3 regions of the Thiorhodococcus fuscus genome follow, and region 3 is predicted to be linked to each of the others. Evidence: predicted binding sites of a transcription regulator. Region 3 holds the regulator's gene; each other region holds the start of a gene.

Region 1 (5,753 bases), on a different contig from region 3:
GAATTCGCCATCGGCGAGCACTCGCAGCAGGCGCGTCTGGAGTTCGGCGGGCATGTCGCCGATCTCGTCGAGGAACAGCGTGCCGCCATCGGCCTGCTCGAAACGTCCCTCTCGACGCGCCTGAGCGCCGGTGAAGGAGCCGCGCTCGTGACCGAACAGCTCCGACTCCAACAGATCGCGTGGGATCGCCGCCATGTTCAGGGCGATGAAGGGACAATCGCTGCGCGGGCTGTGACGATGCAGCGCATGCGCGACCAACTCCTTGCCCGTGCCGGACTCCCCGTTGATGAGGACCGTAATGTTGGATCGCGCCAAACGTCCGATGGCGCGAAACACATCCTGCATCGCGGGCGCCTCGCCGATGATGTCCGGCCCCTTCGGCGCACTGATCTCCTCGGTGCGATCCTCGCGGCCGCGTCTGCAGGCCCGCCTGACCTGGGAGACCGCCTCGTCCAGATCGAACGGCTTCGGCAGATATTCGAACGCCCCGCCGTGAAAGGCCGATACGGCGCTGTCCAGATCGGAGTGGGCCGTCATGATAATGACCGGCAGCCCCGGATAGCGGGCGGAGACCTGGCGGAGCAGATCTAGACCATCGACGCCGGGCATGCGGATATCGGTGAGGATGACATCCGGTTGCTCCTGCTGCAGGGCCTCCATGACGCCCACCCCGTTCGAAAAGCAGGTGACGTTCATCTCAGCCTTGCGCATGGCTCGATCCAGCACCCAGCGAATCGAGCGATCGTCATCGATGACCCACACCTTGGGCTCTCTATTCATGGTCGCACTCCAGGGGCAGGTAGACACAAAAGGTCGTCTCTCCGGGTCGACTCTCGCATTCGATGAGCCCACCGTGCTGGTTGATCAGTTCTTGCGCGATCGACAGACCCAGACCGGTTCCGCCCTGGCGCCCGGAAACCATCGGAAAGAAAATCTGATCGCGAATCTCTTCGGGGATTCCCGGTCCGTTGTCACGCATCTGGGTCAGCAGAACCAGGCGGTGACGCCGATTGCCGATCGTGAACTGGCGCAGGACGCGGGTTCGGAATTCGACACAACCGTCGAGCCCGGCCGCTGCTGCGGCATTGCGGGCGAGATTGAGGAACGCCTGGATCAGGCGGTCTTGATCGGCCATGAAATCCGGGATGCTCGGGTCATAGTCGCGCAGCATCACGGGGCCACGCGGGAATTCAGCCAGCAGCAGCCCTCGGACGTGCTCGATGACGTCGTGAATGTTGAGCATTCCGCGACGCGGCATGAGATTCGGACCGATCATCCGGTTCATCAGCGCCTGAAGCCGGTCCGCCTCTTCGATGATGATCCGGGTGTATTCGCGCAATGCGGGGTCTGGCAGTTCCTGTTCGAGTAGCTGAGCCGCTCCACGCAGTCCACCAAGCGGATTTTTGATCTCGTGGGCGAGTCCCTTGATCAGCGCCTGCGCCGCCTGATGCTGGGTCAGCAGTTGCTCCTCGCGGGTGATGCGGAGTTGGCGATCAACTTGATAGAGCTCGACCAGCAGTTCATCGCCTGCATCATCATGATGCAAAGGCAGAACCGTACAGTTCACCGTTTTGGTGCGTCCGTCCGCGACTGTGATGTTGATCTCCCGTTCGGTGAAGGGGTGGCGGGAGTTCAGCGCAGCGGTGAGGCGTTCCAAGGCATGGTTTCCAGGACAGGGCAAAAGCACGCCCGCCGTTTGCCCGATCAGGTGGCGCGAACTGACCTCGAACAGAATTTCGGTCGCCGGATTGATGTACCGAAGGGTTAAGTCCTTGTCAAACAGCATCACTGCCGTATTGAGATGATCCAGAATCATCCTCTCAATGGCCGGTCTGACCGTTGGCGGAATCGTCATGAGGCGTAATCCAGATAGATGTTCGCTGCGTCGTCGCTCGTTGACGAAATCGGTTTCGATCCTGAACCGAAGGTGAGTGGCAACGACGAGGTGATTCGATCATGTCTAAGGATCGGGATCCTGACCTATAAAAGCAATAAGCGAGCCAAGTTTTAGGCTTGGGGGCGATTCCGCATGCTGGAGGATCGGGAGTGCTTTCGCGCCCGAATAGCGACGAAACGCATCGCTGCGAGGGGGCTATCGAGGGACGCCCGGCATATGCAGGCGAACGGAGGGTTTGGTGCAGTCGCCCAGTGTGGCGATAGGACGGGCGGATATTGGGTGCGTCCATGCACCCGGTCATTCTTAATACCGAATGACGATCGATCCGATCAGAGGCTGTAGTACATGTCGAACTCGACGGGGTGCGTCGTCATCCGCAGCCGGGTCACTTCATCCATCTTCAGCTTAATGTAGCTGTCGATCAGGTCGTCGGAGAAGACGCCGCCAGCGGTCAGGAACTCGCGGTCCTTGTCGAGTGCTTCCAGGGCCATGTCGAGCGAGGAGCACACGGTCGGGATAGCCTTCGCCTCTTCGGCCGGCAGGTCGTAGAGGTCCTTGTCCATTGAGTCGCCGGGATGGATCTTGTTCATGATGCCGTCGAGACCGGCCAGCATCATCGCGGAGAACGACAGATAGGGGTTACCGGTCGAGTCGGGAAAACGCACCTCGATGCGACGGCCCTTGGGGCTGGCGCAGTGCGGGATACGGATCGACGCCGAACGGTTGCGAGCCGAGTAGGCCAGCATGACCGGAGCCTCGAAGCCGGGGACCAGACGCTTGTAGGAATTGGTCGAGGCGTTGGTCAGGGCGTTCAGTGCACGGGCGTGCTTGATGATGCCGCCGATGTAGTAGAGCGCGTTGTCGGACAGACCGGCGTACTTGTCGCCTGCGAAGAGGTTCTGGCCATCCTTCGACAGGGACTGGTGGACGTGCATGCCGTTGCCGTTGTCGCCGACCAGCGGCTTGGGCATGAAGGTCACTGTCTTGCCATAGGCGTGAGCGACGTTCTGGATGACGTACTTGAGGATCTGGTTCTGGTCGGCGCGGGCCACCAGGGTGTCGAACTTGGTGCCGATCTCACACTGACCTGCGGTCGCCACTTCGTGGTGATGAACCTCGACCCCAACGCCCATCTCTTCGAGGGTGAGACACATGGCCGCACGCAGATCGTTGAGGGAGTCGACCGGGGGAACCGGGAAGTAACCACCCTTGACGCCAGGACGATGACCCATGTTGCCGTCGGGGAAGACGCGCTCGGAATTCCAGCCGGCCTCTTCGGAGTCGATCTTATAGAAGGAACCCGACATGTCGGAGCCCCAACGGACGTCGTCGAGGACGAAGAATTCCGGCTCGGGCCCGAAATAGGCGGTGTCGGCGATACCGGTGGACTTGAGGTAAGCCTCGGCGCGCTTGGCGACGGAACGCGGATCGCGCTCGTAGCCGATCATGGTGTCCGGTTCGAGGATGTCGCAGCGGATGATCAGGGTGTTCTCGTCGGAGAAGGGGTCGATGACCGCAGTGTCCGCCTCGGGCATGAGCACCATGTCGGATGCCTCGATGCCTTTCCAGCCGGCGATCGACGAACCGTCGAACATCTTGCCGTCCTTGAACATGTCTTCGTCGATGACACTGGCGGGCATGGAGACGTGCTGCTCCTTGCCGCGAGTATCCGTGAAGCGAAGGTCGACGAACTTCACTTCGTTGTCTTTGATCATCTTAATGACATCTGTCATTTGGCAGTCTCCGATGCAGTTTTCTCAAAATCTGTTCCGGCAGACGCGATTCTGGACGCCGAGTCGAGAGACGGGCTCACAGAAGGCATCGCACCCGGCGCCGGAGCGTAACAGGTCGCCGATTGAGTTGCACGAGCCGCTATCGAAATCCCTGAAGAGGTCGGATGGAGCCGTCGGCTCTGTCCGCGAGGGGACTCGGGGTTGGGCGGTTGGCCCACTCAATGGTCTCGCTGGCCGTATGCAATGAATACGCCAAGCATCCGCCTTGTCAGGTGGCTCGGGTTGACCTCATGGTTCGGGGATGGAGGCATGCGCACTAACGGTCTAATAGGATGATTTAATTGGGATATACCTTGCATAAGGTGCCGACGCTACCTGGTTGCGATCCCGTATGGATGAGTGGTCATCAGACGCTGCGGCACATGCGAGCCCAGAATTGCACCAATAACGTACCTGATGACGAGCGAGCGCACCAATATAGCGCATAAAGTCACCCATAGTAGATCCGAACACGCCCGAAGGCCGGTTCTTGGGCCAGGGCGTTCTGGAGCTCGTTCCTCAAACCGGAGGGATCCCAGCCCTTTCTCAGGCAAGCCGATATCGGCAAATAGACGTCGATATCGATTTTGCCTCCCAGATAGTGGAAGACGACACGCTCGCGTTCGCAAGCCGCCGGAATCGCCGACCAGGCCGAGGCGATGATGGCCAGCGCCTCGGCGCGAAGTGGCAGAAGCGGACCGGCCGGAATGGTCTCATCGTCCTCTGGATCGATATGCACCGTGACGTCCGTGATCTCGGCAATCTGACGTTTCAGGCGCTGCTCCACCAGAACGCTGACCATATGCCCCTCCGAAACGCTGACGTAGGGATCGACCAGGACGTGAACGTCGGCCGAGGCCCGCCCGCCGGAGCGCCGGGTTCGCAGCATATGGATGGAACGGACGCCGCCGACCGAACAGATGGTATCCGTGACGTCTTTCAGACGAGAGGCCTCCAGTCCGGTGTCGACCAGTTCGTTGGTTGCCTCCCAGCCGAGCTCCCAGGCGATCTTGGCAATCATGACCGCGACGAGGATGGCGGCGATGGCGTCCAGATAGGGAAGTCCGGCCATGGTGCCGAGAACGCCGATGAAGACCACGATCGAGGAGATGGCGTCGGAGCGATGATGCCAGGCATTGGCTCTCAGCAGATCCGACTTGACCCGCTTGGCATAGCCGAGGGTCCACCAATAGAGCCATTCCTTCACGCCGATCGAAAACAGGCTCACGACCAAGGCGGAGAGTTCTGGGCGAAGGAGTTCTTCGGGCTGAAAGAGTCGCTCGGCGGCATCCCAGCCGATACCGATGGCGACGCCGAACAGCAGGAACCCCAAAGCGAGGGTCGCGACCGTCTCGTAGCGTGCGTGGCCGTAGGGATGATCGCGATCCGCCTCCTGGCTCGCATGGTGGCCGGCGATGAGGACCAGCAGATCGGAGAGCAGATCGGAGAGCGAATGGATGCCGTCGGCGATGAGCGCCTGGGAATGGCCGAGCTGCCCCACGACCACCTTGAGCACCGACAGAAGAAGATTGACGATGGCGCCACCCACAGCCGTGCGGGTCACTGCCTGAGTGCGGTCGATCTGAGTTTGGTTTTCCTTGGACACGGTACTCGGTCGTCGAGACGAATGTTGGAGCGAGCGGCTCAGTATAGCGGAGCCAGGGTGTCACGCGGTGTATGAGACGTGCCTCTCGGGGTGGGTCGACCTTGGCGTGATTCGCGCCGAGGGACGCCTGGAGAACGCGAGACCCGTCTCGACCCAAGAAGTCTTCCCTTGGTCGGCGGTGGGCGCACGGCGCGCGACGCCGAGGGGTATCCTATTGGCTCCAATGCAATGGAACCCGTTTTTCCCCACAGGCCCGCACCGAATTTCCGCCCTGCCGGCACGGACGAATCGGCGACCGAATATACTGCAGGATTTTTCCACATAACCTGGATGAAGGAGACCCCTTTGAATCTAGAATCCGAGGATCTCGGGACCTTTCAAGGTCTCATATTTGCACTGCAACGATACTGGGCCGAGTTGGGCTGCGTCATCGTTCAGCCGCTGGACATGGAGGTCGGAGCCGGCACCTTCCATCCGT
Region 2 (5,753 bases), on a different contig from region 3:
ACATCCTCGGCAAGCTGGACGCGATTCCGCTCGATCAGATCGGTCGCGATCTCGCCTCCGCCGCGTCTGGTGCCAACGCGCTGGTGAACTCGCCCGAACTCAAACAGACGCTCGACGAACTGCAGGGCACGCTGAAACAGGTGCGCGGGACGGCGGAGCAGCTCAATCTCAAGATCGCGCCCGAACTCGCGAAGACCTTGGAAGAGGGGACGCGTGCGCTGGAGCGGGCCGGGTCGATGCTCTCGACGACCTCGTCCTTCCATTCGGACATGCAGCGCATGTTCCAGGAGGTCTCATCGGCCGCGCGCTCGGTGCGGCTCATGGCCGACTATTTGGAGCGGCATCCGGATGCATTGTTGAAAGGCAAGGGGAGGTGAGGATGAGGCGCTGTCTTTGGGCTGGATGGATGTCGACCGGTTGTCTCGCGGTCCTGCTGCTGCTCGGCTGCGCGAGTACCCCGCCGTCGAGCTTCTATACGTTGACCTCGCTGTCGCCCGACACCGTCGGCGGCAAGGTGGTCCCTGGGGCTGAATTGAGCGTGGGGCTCGGCCCCGTTTCCTTTCCGGTGTTTCTCGATCGCCCGCAGATCGTGGCGCGCGAGGGCGGTAATCGTCTCACGATCGACGAATTCCACCGCTGGGGTGGAACCCTGCAGGACGATTTCCTGCGCGTCTGGAGCGAAAACCTGGCCCTGTTGCTCGGAACCAGTCGCATCCTGGTGTTTCCGAGCGATATCCGCTATCCGCTCGATTTTCGGGTCGCCGCCGAGGTGCTGGCGTTCGAGGGCACCCAGGGCGGCGACGCCGTGCTGAAGGTGCGCTGGTTCGTCCTCGACCCCAATCTCGACCGGGTGCTTCTGGTGCGGGAGGCGCTCTATCGGCGCCCCTGGGATAGCTCGGGCGATCCCGGCGCATCGATCGCGGCGCTGAGCGGTGCCTTGGCCGACTTCAGCCGGGATGTGGCAGCGGCGCTGCGTACGCGGCCGCGACCCGTCGATCCGGTCCAGGATCAGGCGCGATAGCCGATCCGGCATCCGCCCCAGTGACGACCCTGGACATAGACCGGCGCCGAGATGTCGTGGACGATCTCGCCGGTGTCGCGGCGATAGGTCTGGATCAGGAATGACAGCTCGTGTGCGCCGCACTGTCGCCCGACAGGGTCGTCGAAGATGCGCTTGGTGCGGTTGTGGATCAAGTCGACGGCCGGATCGCCGGTCAGCGGCTGTGCGAAGCGTCGGTTGTGGGTCGGCACATATCCCTTGCGGTCGCAGCCGATGACGTAGACGAGCGCCGAATCGCGATCCAGGATGGGTTCCTGGATCGGGGGGAAGAGCGTGTCCGTCAGGCTGTCGAAGCCGGTGGTGAACTTTTTCGGCTCGGTATTGGGGATCGGCGTGTAGCTGGGCTCGAAGAGTGCGTGCTCTTCGATATGCCCTTGGCTCAGTGCCTGTTCGAGCGCCTTGCCGAGCGCGGCGGCGGCTTGCTGGACGATGTCGGGCATCCGTTTATGGATGGCGATGGCCTCGGTGCCCGTATCGCCCAACTTGAAGACCTTGCTGATCTCGTGGAGATTCACGGCCAGACTCTCCAGCTCTTGCGCCTCCTGCAGGGTTTCGGCCGCGCCGGATGCGTTGCGTTCGACCATCGACATGATCTCGTGGACCGCTCCGACCACCTGCTCGCTCTCGCGTCCTTGCTCGGCGATGACGGAGGCGATCTCGTCGACGCGCTCCATGGTTTCCTGTGCGCCTTGATTGATGTGGTCGAGCGAATCCGCCGCCTGGCGGGCCAGAGTCGCGCCGCTGTGTGCCTGCTCGCTGCCCTGACGGATCGAGGCGATTGCGGTTTGGGTCTCCTGCTGGATGGCGGCGATCATGGAGGCGATCTCGCTGGTCGATGTCGCGGTGCGCTCGGCGAGGCTTCTCACCTCGTCCGCGACCACGGCGAATCCGCGCCCCTGCTCGCCGGCTCGGGCCGCCTCGATCGCGGCGTTGAGCGCGAGCAGGTTGGTCTGCTCGGCGATCTCGCGGATGACGCTCACGATTCCGCCGATCGCCTGGGAGCGCTCGCCGAGCGCGGCGATCACCTGGGCGGATCCCTCCACGGAGCGTGCGATGCGCTCGATCTCGTTGGATGCCTCGGCGGCGGTACGGGTTCCCTCCTGTGAGAGGTCGTGGGCATTCTGGGCGTTCTCCGCAGTTCGGCTTGCGTGCTCGGCGGCCGCATTGACGCTTGTGGTCATGCGCTCGATCCGCTCGACCAGAGCGCCCGAGGTCTCGCGCTGGGCGTTGGATCCGTCGGCGACGGCGCGGGCATGCTGGGCGAGTGCGTCCGCCGTCGCCGCGACCCGTTCGGCGTCGAAGATGACCTTGCCTATGATGCCCTGAAAGCTCTCGATCAGGGCGTTGAAGAGCAAGGCCGAGCGGGCTGCGGGCCCCTTGATCTCGGGTGCGCGGCGCGACAGATCCCCGTCCGCATGCATATGCGACAGGGTGCTTTCGAGTCCGTGCAGTGCCTGGCCCAGGGTCTTCTTGAGCAGCCATGTGGTGATCGAGGCGATCGCGACACCGAGCGTCAGATGCGATGCAAGACTCGGATAGAGTCCTTCTCCCCCGAGGGTTGCCGCCAAAAACCCACCTGCGCCCGCGAGGGCGCCGACCAACGTTCCGATTAACCAATAGCCCATAGTGTTTGCCTCATCGCCCTGGGGCAACGTTTCCTTGAATCTTGACGTGGGTTTGGAGTCCGCCGATCGATCGACGTCTGCTGGCCGTTCAGCGAGGCCGTCGTCGGATTATTCGCAGATTCCCGCTTTCTCGTGCCGTGTTTATTTTGAATCTGTGATGGGGTCCTCGTCACGCCATAGGGGGCGGAATCCGCTTGTGTCGTTCGACTGGCATCCGGCGTGTCGCATGTCGTGACTGATAATGGTGCGCGCTCGGTGCCTCTGTGATCCATGATGGTGCTTTTTCGGAGTGCCTGGGTCGCGCCACTGGTGCTTTGGAATAGTGCGGTCAGGGGCCGGAAGTCATCGACTCATGGTCCATCATCGCAGACCGAGTCGCGCCCAACTCATTCATGCTAGGGACGGTTGTCACCTGTTTGGTGCATGTATGCGTCATCGTGTCAGGTTTCGGAGCACGGAAATTGCGCTCCCCGATGATAATTGGCCTGATACCTGCTTATGGCATGCACCAAAATTGTTCGCATGAGAGTTGACGATGGAGTCACTGCAGGCAGGTACAGACGTCTTGTTCATTCTAGTCGGCGCCGTGATGGTGCTGGCTATGCACGCTGGGTTTGCGTTCCTCGAGGTCGGGACGGTTCGCGCCAAGAATCAGGTCAACGCGCTCTCGAAAATCATGAGCGACTTCGCGATCTCGACCATAGCCTATTTTTTCGTCGGATATAGCTTGGCGTACGGGGTCGACTTCTTTTCGGATGCGGCCGTGCTGCAGGATAAGAGTGGCTACGCGTTGGTGAAGTTCTTCTTCCTGCTGACCTTCGCGGCGGCCATTCCGGCGATCATCTCGGGAGGGATCGCTGAACGTGCGCGCTTCTATCCCCAATTGCTCGCCTCCTTTCTGATCGTCGGATTCCTCTATCCGACGTTCGAGGGCATGACCTGGAACGGCAATCTGGGGATGCAGGCACTGATCGAGCGGCTGTTCGGCGCCCCCTTCCATGATTTCGCCGGCTCGGTAGTGGTGCATGCGGTCGGTGGCTGGATCGCGCTTGCCGCCGTCCTCCTGCTTGGGCCAAGGATCGGGCGCTACCGTAAGGACGGCGGCATAACGGCCCATCCGCCGTCCTCCATTCCCTTTCTGTCGCTCGGCGCCTGGACCCTAACCGTGGGCTGGTTCGGATTCAACGTGATGTCGGCGCAGACCGTTGGGGCTGTCAATGGGCTGGTTGCGGTCAATTCGTTGATGGCCATGGTGGGCGGGATCCTGGCGGCGATGGTCGCTGGCAAGAACGACCCTGGCTTCCTGCATAACGGACCGCTTGCCGGACTGGTGGCCGTGTGCGCGGGCTCGGACCTGATGCATCCGATCGGCGCCTTGATCACCGGAGCGATTGCGGGTGGTCTCTTCGTCTACGCCTTTACCTTGACCCAGAACAGGTGGCGTATCGATGACGTGCTGGGCGTTTGGCCGCTGCACGGTCTCTGTGGGCTTTGGGGAGGCATCGCCGCTGGCATTTTCGGGCTCAAGGCGCTCGGCGGCGTCGGTGGCGTGAGCTTCCTTGCTCAGCTCACCGGCAGTCTGATCGGCGTCGTTCTGGCCTTCGTCGGTGGCGGGCTGGTCTATGGCCTTATCAAGATATCGATCGGGATGCGTCTGAGCGAGGAGGAGGAGTACAACGGCGCCGATCTCAGTATCCACAAGATCACCGCGCAGCCCGATTACAATCGCGGTGAGGTTTGATCCTAAACGCAGCCTGTCGGTTTCGGCAGGCCGCCCCATTTGCAGATCAGCTTCATGGGGCCTTTCTTGAAGATGTCGTAGAGATCCTTGGTGGAGACCTTCTGCTTCTTGGCGAAGATGCGAATGGGCGGAACCACGCCATTCTCTTCGTACATGGAGCGTGCCTCGCGAATGAAGGTCATCACCTGATCGGTCATCTCGAAGTCGTCGGCCTTGGCGAGCTCGATCGCGATCTCTTCGCTCCAGTCGTCGCGGTCGAGCAGGAATCCTTCATTGTCCAGGGGCACGGCTAGCGCTGCGTTCATGTCTTCTCGCCTCGTCGGTTGTTCGGTTTCTGTGTGCGAAACAATCTGGAGGCGAGAAAAAACATGTCAAGCCGGTTGGTTATTGGGGGCGATGCGACGACTCGATCGACTCCAGTACCCCGTCCCAGAAGCGGATACGGGCGCAGATCGCCTCTTCGGCTGCTGTTTCCGCCTCTTCGATGCGCTCGGGATCGTCGGCGCAGAGTCGTTCCAGCAGCTTCATCGACAGGGGGCCGTGGAAGTCCTGGTCGAGATGGATGTGTCGGTTCAGATAGGCATGGAAGGTCGGGGCCTGTTCGGGGGTGATCCCCATGCGCTCTAGGAAGCGTCGAAACATCTCCGGGATCAGATTCTCTCGCCCGAGCGCGAGCGCAGCCGCCGCCATATGCGGCTTGTCCGCGCGGATGAAGCCGAATGTCGTTTCGCTGAAATAGCGCGCCGGGCTGGGGACCTGATCCGAATAGAGCGCCTTGTCCACGCCCAGTGCGGCGACCTCGTCGAGAAAGCGTCGCGGCATCTCGGCATCCGCGCCAATCTCACGCATGGCCTGGCAGTAGAACTCGAAATGGCTGGCGTAATGGAGTTCGCCGTCGGGAAGCGGGATGGCATCCGACTCCTCCTCCAGTACCAGTTGATTGATGAAATATCGCAGGTCGGGATCCTCGGTCGGTATCCAGGGTACCCGGACCGGGGCGATGGAGGATTGGAGGTATTTGATTAGGGACATAAAGTCCCAGACCGAGAAGACATGATGGTGCATGAAGATTCGCAGGTCCTCAACGCGCTCGATCGCCCCGTAGATCGCATGATTGGCGAGTTGATCCTGCAGGGGGCGCAAATGCTCAAGGTCGAGTGATGCCATGTTCGTGTCCTCGTTATTTAAGCGTTTCAGCGGATGCTGAACCAATGATACTCAAGGTCCCTCGAATCGGTCAGTTCTGGTGCGTCGGCCGTTCGAGTCGGTGCGATCTCATTGGAGGTCGAAACGAATCGGAACCTGGAGTGCCCAGGTTCTGCGGTTC
Region 3 (5,753 bases):
CATGGCCACGCTGGAGGAGATGTCGCGCGGCGGACTGGGGATGAGCGCGATCCTGGCCGCCGACGGCACACTCGCCGGAATCTTCACCGACGGCGACCTGCGCCGCGCACTCGATCGCGGGATCGACGTCCACCAGACACGCATCGATTCGGTCATGACGCGCGACTGCGTCACGCTGTCGCAGGACGCGCTCGCCGTGGAGGCCGTGCGACTGATGGAATCCATGTCCATCAATGGCCTGCTGGTGCTCGACGCCCAGCGCAGACCGATCGGGGCACTCAACATGCACGACCTGCTCCGAGCGGGCGTGGTGTGACGCCGACAGGCGTCGCGCCGGACACCCAGGACACCACAACGATCCACAGCCAACGAGGTCAGCCAGCCATGCAGGACATTCGAGAACGCGCATCCCGGATCCGACTGGTCATTTTCGATGTCGACGGCGTGCTGACGGACGGGAGTCTCTATCTCGGCGACGACGGGCTCGAGTACAAGGCGTTCAATTCGCGCGACGGACACGGCATGGTCATGCTCCAGCAGAGCGGCGTGCGGCTGGCCGTCATCACCGGACGCACCTCCAATGTGGTGCAGATGCGCATGGAGAGTCTCGGCGTCTCCGACGTCTTCCAGGGCTACCGCGAAAAGCTTCCTGCCTACGAGGAACTCAAGCAACGCCTTGAGCTGCCAGACGAAACGATCGCCTATGTCGGCGACGACGTGGTGGACCTGCCCGTGATGCGCCGCGTCGGGCTCGCCGTGGCCGTCGCGGACGCCCAACCGCAGGTCCGCGACCTGGCGCACTGGTGCACTGTCGCGCCCGGCGGACGCGGCGCGGCGCGCGAAGTGTGCGAAATGATCATGGATGCTCAGGGCACCTTCGAGCAGATGATGTCGCGCTATCGATGAGCGCCTATTTCGGCTATTTCGATCGCCCCTTCTGGAGCGGACGGCAACTGATGCTCGCGATCCTGTTCGCGATCGTCGGGGCCATCGCCTGGTGGCAGCTCAAGACACCGGACGGGGATGTCGGCGCGCACCGGACGCGCCCCCGACTGCCGGACTATGTCGTCGATCGATTCTCGGCGGTCGAGACCAACGACAGCGGGCGGCCGATCCGTCATCTGAAGGCGACCGAGCTGCGGCACTACGCCACGGACAATATCTCCGAACTGGACCAGCCGCGCCTGGAGCTGTACCAGACCAAGGGACCACCCTGGAACGCCAAGGCCGACCGAGGCACCATCTACGCGGACGGCGATCAGATCCGCCTGGAGGGCAACGTCGAGCTGGACCGAGCGAGCGACGATGAAAGCCGCCCGGCGCATTTCGAGACCGAACGTCTGGATATCTGGCGCGAGCAAGGATTGGCCGAAACCGATCTCGAAGTACGGGTCGACAGCGATGGCGACGCACTGACCGCGAACGGAATGCGCCTCTGGTATAACGAACCGACCCGCACCACCTTCCATGGACGCGCGCGCATCCGGCTCGCGCCCGAGTCCGATCCCGAGCAGGATCCGCACCCATGACGACCCTCAAAGCCGACCAGACCCGCGCACCCAGGCCCATCGCACACCTATTCCTGGCCGCACTCGCCGTCATGAGCGCCGGACAGGCCTGGGCGCTGAAGGATGACGCCAAACAGCCGATTCTGATCGAGGCCGACGACGTCGAGGTCCGCGAAAGCGACAACACCAGCGTCTATGTCGGCAACGTCCAGGTCGACCAGGGCAGCATGCAGCTCCTGGCCGACCATGTGACCGTCTACCATCGCGAGGACCGCCAACCCAAGTTCATCATCGCGCTGGGCAAGCCGGCACGCTACAAACAGCGTCTCGACGGCGACCAGAGCGAGGTGCACGCATTCGCCAAACGGATCGAATACAACGCCGACAAGGACGAGCTCGTCCTGATCGGCGATGGCGTGCTGATCCAGGGAGAGGACCGACTGACCAGCGAGCGCATCATCTACGATCGCGCCCACGCCCAATTCCGCGCTGGAGGCTCGGGACGGGTCAAGATCACCATCACCCCCGAAAAGCAATAAGGCACCTGCGATGAGGAGGCCCGTTTGACCGCACTGCGCGCCGAACACCTGAAGAAACACTACCGTCGGCGGCAGGTGCTGCAAGACGTCTCGGTCGAGGTCGAACCAGGAGAGGTCGTCGGCCTGCTGGGACCCAACGGTGCCGGCAAGACGACCTGCTTTTACCTGATCGTCGGGCTCATCACGGCCGACCAGGGCCGGATCTCGCTGAACGACCGCGACATCACCCGCATGCCGATGCATGCGCGCGCACGCGCCGGACTCAGCTATCTGGCGCAAGAGCCCTCGGTCTTCCGCAAACTATCGGCACGCGAGAACATCCTGGCCATCCTGGAGACCCGACGCGATCTCAAGCGCGCCGAGCGCGAGGAGCGCTGCGAGCGACTGCTCGAAGAGCTGGGCATCGCGCATGTCGGCGATTCGCTCGCCCTGAGCCTTTCGGGCGGAGAACGGAGACGGCTCGAAATCGCCCGCGCGCTCGCGGTGGATCCGGTCGTCATGCTGCTCGACGAACCCTTTGCGGGCGTCGACCCCATCGCCGTGGGCGACATCAAGGCCATCGTCTCCCATCTGCGGGACCGGCGCATCGGCGTCCTCATCACGGACCACAATGTCCGCGAGACACTCGATATCTGCGATCGAGGCTACATCATCAGTAATGGAAACGTAATCGCCTCGGGCCAGCCGCGCGAGTTGCTCGCCAACCAGCAGGTTCGAGACGTCTATCTCGGCGCCGACTTCTCGATGTGAACGGCGACCTCACGAAGCATCCATGAGCCGACATATAGCCACCAGCCTCACGCCGTCAGCCGCCAGCGCCGGTCCATCATGGACTGGATGGCGTTCTGCACCGCCCGCCCCATATCTGGCGAGTGAAAGACAGAAATGTCTTACAAAACAAAGCCGCAAACCAACCTCCGGCGACTGGCGGCTCTTTTCGCCGAAATGGGCTAGAATGGCAACAGGCACTCTTATTGCTTTAGACCTCAAGCGGTTCACCTCAAGGCGCGTACGCGATCGATGAAGCAATCCATCCAGCTTCGCCTCAGCCAACACCTCACCATGACGCCCCAGTTGCAGCAGGCGATCAAGCTGCTGCAACTCTCGACGCTCGAGCTCCAGAAGGAGATCCAAGAGGCACTCGAAACCAATCTCATGCTCGAAGAGGGCGATGAGAACGAACGTTTCGCGGCCAGTGAGCAGAGCGACGTGCGGCTCGACCAGAGCCAGGTCGAGGCGGAACCCCAGCGCGGCGAGCAGGACTTGGCCGTGGATCGCGAGATCCGCGCCGAGTCGAACGAGATGCCGGACGATCTGCCGGTCGACACCCAGTGGACCGACGTCTTCGACAGCTATCTGCCGCCGACCTCGCACGGCAGCGACGACAGCTCCGATTTCGATCCGTTCGCCCAGCAGAGCCGCCCACAAAGCCTGCAGGATCATCTCGCCTGGCAGCTGAATCTGAGCCGTCTGAACGAGCGCGACTTCATGATCGCTCAGACGGTCATCGACTCGATCGATCAGGCCGGCTATCTGCGCGCGGACGTCGATGAGCTGCTCGCCGCCATCGACAACCCGGATATCAGCGTCGAGGAGGTCGAGACGCTGATCCACCGCGTCCAATCGCTCGACCCGCCAGGCATCGGCGCACGCAGCATCCAGGAATGCCTGATCATCCAGCTGCGTCAGTTGCCCGACCAGGTTCCTGCACGCAACCTGGCCCTTCGGGTCTGCGCTGAGGGTTTCGAGCATTTGCCCAGAAGGGACCTCGGCGCGCTCGCCCGCCTGCTGAAGGAACCGGAGGAGCGCATCGCGGAGGCGGTCGCGCTCATCCGCCAACTCAATCCGAAGCCGGGGACCTTGATCGAAGAGGCGCCGCCGGAGTACGTTGTCCCCGACATCTTCGTCCGTAAAGGGGAGGGTCGCTGGCACGTCGAACTCAATCCGGAGTCGACGCCGAAACTGAGAGTGAACGCGGATTACGCGCGACTGATCAGGCGCTCGGATCAAAGCGCGGACAGCACCACGCTCAAGAGCCATCTGCAGGAGGCACGATGGTTCATCAAGAGCCTGGCCAGCCGCAACGACACGGTTCTGCGCGTGGGATCCAAGATCGTGGAGATGCAACAGGACTTCTTCGAACTCGGCGACGAGGGCATGCGCCCGATGGTTCTGCGCGACATCGCCGAGGCGCTCGAACTGCACGAATCCACCGTATCCCGGGTCACCACCCAGAAGTACATGCATACACCGCGAGGCACATTCGAGTTCAAGTATTTCTTTTCATCGCACGTCAACACCGCTTCTGGCGGCGAGTGTTCATCCACGGCGATCCGCGCCCTGATTCGCAAGCTGATCTCGGGGGAATCCGCCAGAAAGCCCTTGAGCGACAGCAAAATCGCACAGGAACTCGCTGATCAGGGCATCAAGGTCGCACGCCGAACAGTCGCCAAATATCGCGAGGCAATGGGTATCCCACCCTCGAACGAGCGCAAACGCCTAGCATGAGCAGGCTGTTTGAACCTAAGGAGTCAAATGATGCAGATTAACCTGACGGGTCACCACATCGACGTAACCGAAGCGCTGAAGGGTTATGTCGACAGCAAATTCGAACGTCTCGAACGACACTTCGACCACGTCATCAACGCCCACGTCGTCCTCAGCGTTGAAAAGCTCACCCAAAAGGCGGAGGCGACGCTCCATATCAATGGAGGCAAGGTATTTGCCGACTCCGCCCATGAAGACATGTACGCAGCCATCGACGGGCTCATCGACAAGCTCGATCGACAAGTGATCCGCTACAAGGAGAAGAAGAACAGCCACCGACCTGGTGCACCGATCGCCGCCGCCGAGGAGGAATGAGGCGATGGCCGGAAACGTTCATACCGAATGACGCCGAATGGGCGTTCGTCCTCTAAGAGGGCCGGCGGGAGCATGGCCAAGCGCCGCCCCGCCCTCGCCCGACACCGAAGACGGACGTCACGCCAGGTCGTCGCATGAACGTTGACCGAAAGCGCCTAAGATCCCGATACGCATCGATCTGACCGCTGCGCCGACTCGCTGAGGCGCGCGACACCTCGAACGGACACAAGGAAGGCCGTTCGAGGTGTTTTTCATTGAGACGATGGCGACTGAGCACATATGATGCACCCGTCATCCCATGCACCCGTCATCGGGCCGATTTCGAGGAAACCACGACTCATGACCAGAATCACTTGTCCGCGATGCCTCTGGCAACCATCGCCAAGCGACATGATCGCCGTGAAACGCGCCGGTGCCTGACAGGAGTTGACCCCATGTTCAGCCCCGATCTGATCAGCGAATCCCGCATCGGATGCGGCCTTGAGATCTCCAGCAAGAAGCGTCTGCTCGAAACACTGGCCGAACTCCTGGCGACCGATCACCCGCGACTACAGACCGAAACCGTCTTCGAGCGCCTGCTCGAACGCGAGCGTCTCGGCAGTACCGGGCTCGGTCACGGGATCGCGCTGCCTCACGCGCGCCTGAAGGAGGTATCCGACGTCATCGGCGCCTTCGTCCAGATCAAGCAAGGGATCGATTACGATGCCGCAGACGGCGAGTCCGTCGACCTGGCCTTCGCCCTGCTCGTCCCGGAGGCGGCGAACGAGGAGCATCTCCACCTGCTCGCCCATCTGGCCAGCCTCTTCAGCGACCCCGAGATCCGAGCGCAACTGCGCGAAGCCGA

What was found. Region 3 encodes sigma-54, which starts transcription at its own class of promoters, with help from an activator protein. Its sites were predicted from a motif close to TGGCANGNTNCNTGCTT; they were not measured.
Region 1: glnA (glutamate--ammonia ligase) is a predicted target of sigma-54. The motif match lies at 3,869-3,885, and genes of this name have one in related genera.
Region 2: ACFSJC_RS02045 (ammonium transporter) is a predicted target of sigma-54. The motif match lies at 3,167-3,183, and genes of this name have one in related genera.

The regions. Positions count from the first base shown of each region.
Region 1 covers NZ_JBHUHX010000036.1:103,321-109,073, forward strand. Annotated here, with positions in the region: gene ntrC (nitrogen regulation protein NR(I)) at 1-780, opposite strand, end outside; gene glnL (nitrogen regulation protein NR(II)) at 773-1,855, opposite strand; gene glnA (glutamate--ammonia ligase) at 2,227-3,630, opposite strand; gene ACFSJC_RS13310 (cation diffusion facilitator family transporter) at 4,121-5,275, opposite strand; gene glyQ (glycine--tRNA ligase subunit alpha) at 5,621-5,753, shown strand, end outside.
Region 2 covers NZ_JBHUHX010000004.1:86,576-92,328, forward strand. Annotated here, with positions in the region: gene ACFSJC_RS02030 (PqiB family protein) at 1-377, shown strand, start outside; gene ACFSJC_RS02035 (PqiC family protein) at 407-1,021, shown strand; gene ACFSJC_RS02040 (methyl-accepting chemotaxis protein) at 1,009-2,685, opposite strand; gene ACFSJC_RS02045 (ammonium transporter) at 3,221-4,426, shown strand; gene ACFSJC_RS02050 (TusE/DsrC/DsvC family sulfur relay protein) at 4,429-4,731, opposite strand; gene ACFSJC_RS02055 (DUF3050 domain-containing protein) at 4,811-5,593, opposite strand; gene ACFSJC_RS02060 (energy transducer TonB) at 5,702-5,753, opposite strand, start outside.
Region 3 covers NZ_JBHUHX010000015.1:10,604-16,356, forward strand. Annotated here, with positions in the region: gene ACFSJC_RS06625 (KpsF/GutQ family sugar-phosphate isomerase) at 1-316, shown strand, start outside; gene kdsC (3-deoxy-manno-octulosonate-8-phosphatase KdsC) at 385-906, shown strand; gene lptC (LPS export ABC transporter periplasmic protein LptC) at 903-1,529, shown strand; gene lptA (lipopolysaccharide transport periplasmic protein LptA) at 1,526-2,047, shown strand; gene lptB (LPS export ABC transporter ATP-binding protein) at 2,072-2,797, shown strand; gene ACFSJC_RS06650 (RNA polymerase factor sigma-54) at 3,068-4,555, shown strand; gene hpf (ribosome hibernation-promoting factor, HPF/YfiA family) at 4,586-4,909, shown strand; gene ACFSJC_RS06660 (PTS sugar transporter subunit IIA) at 5,344-5,753, shown strand, end outside.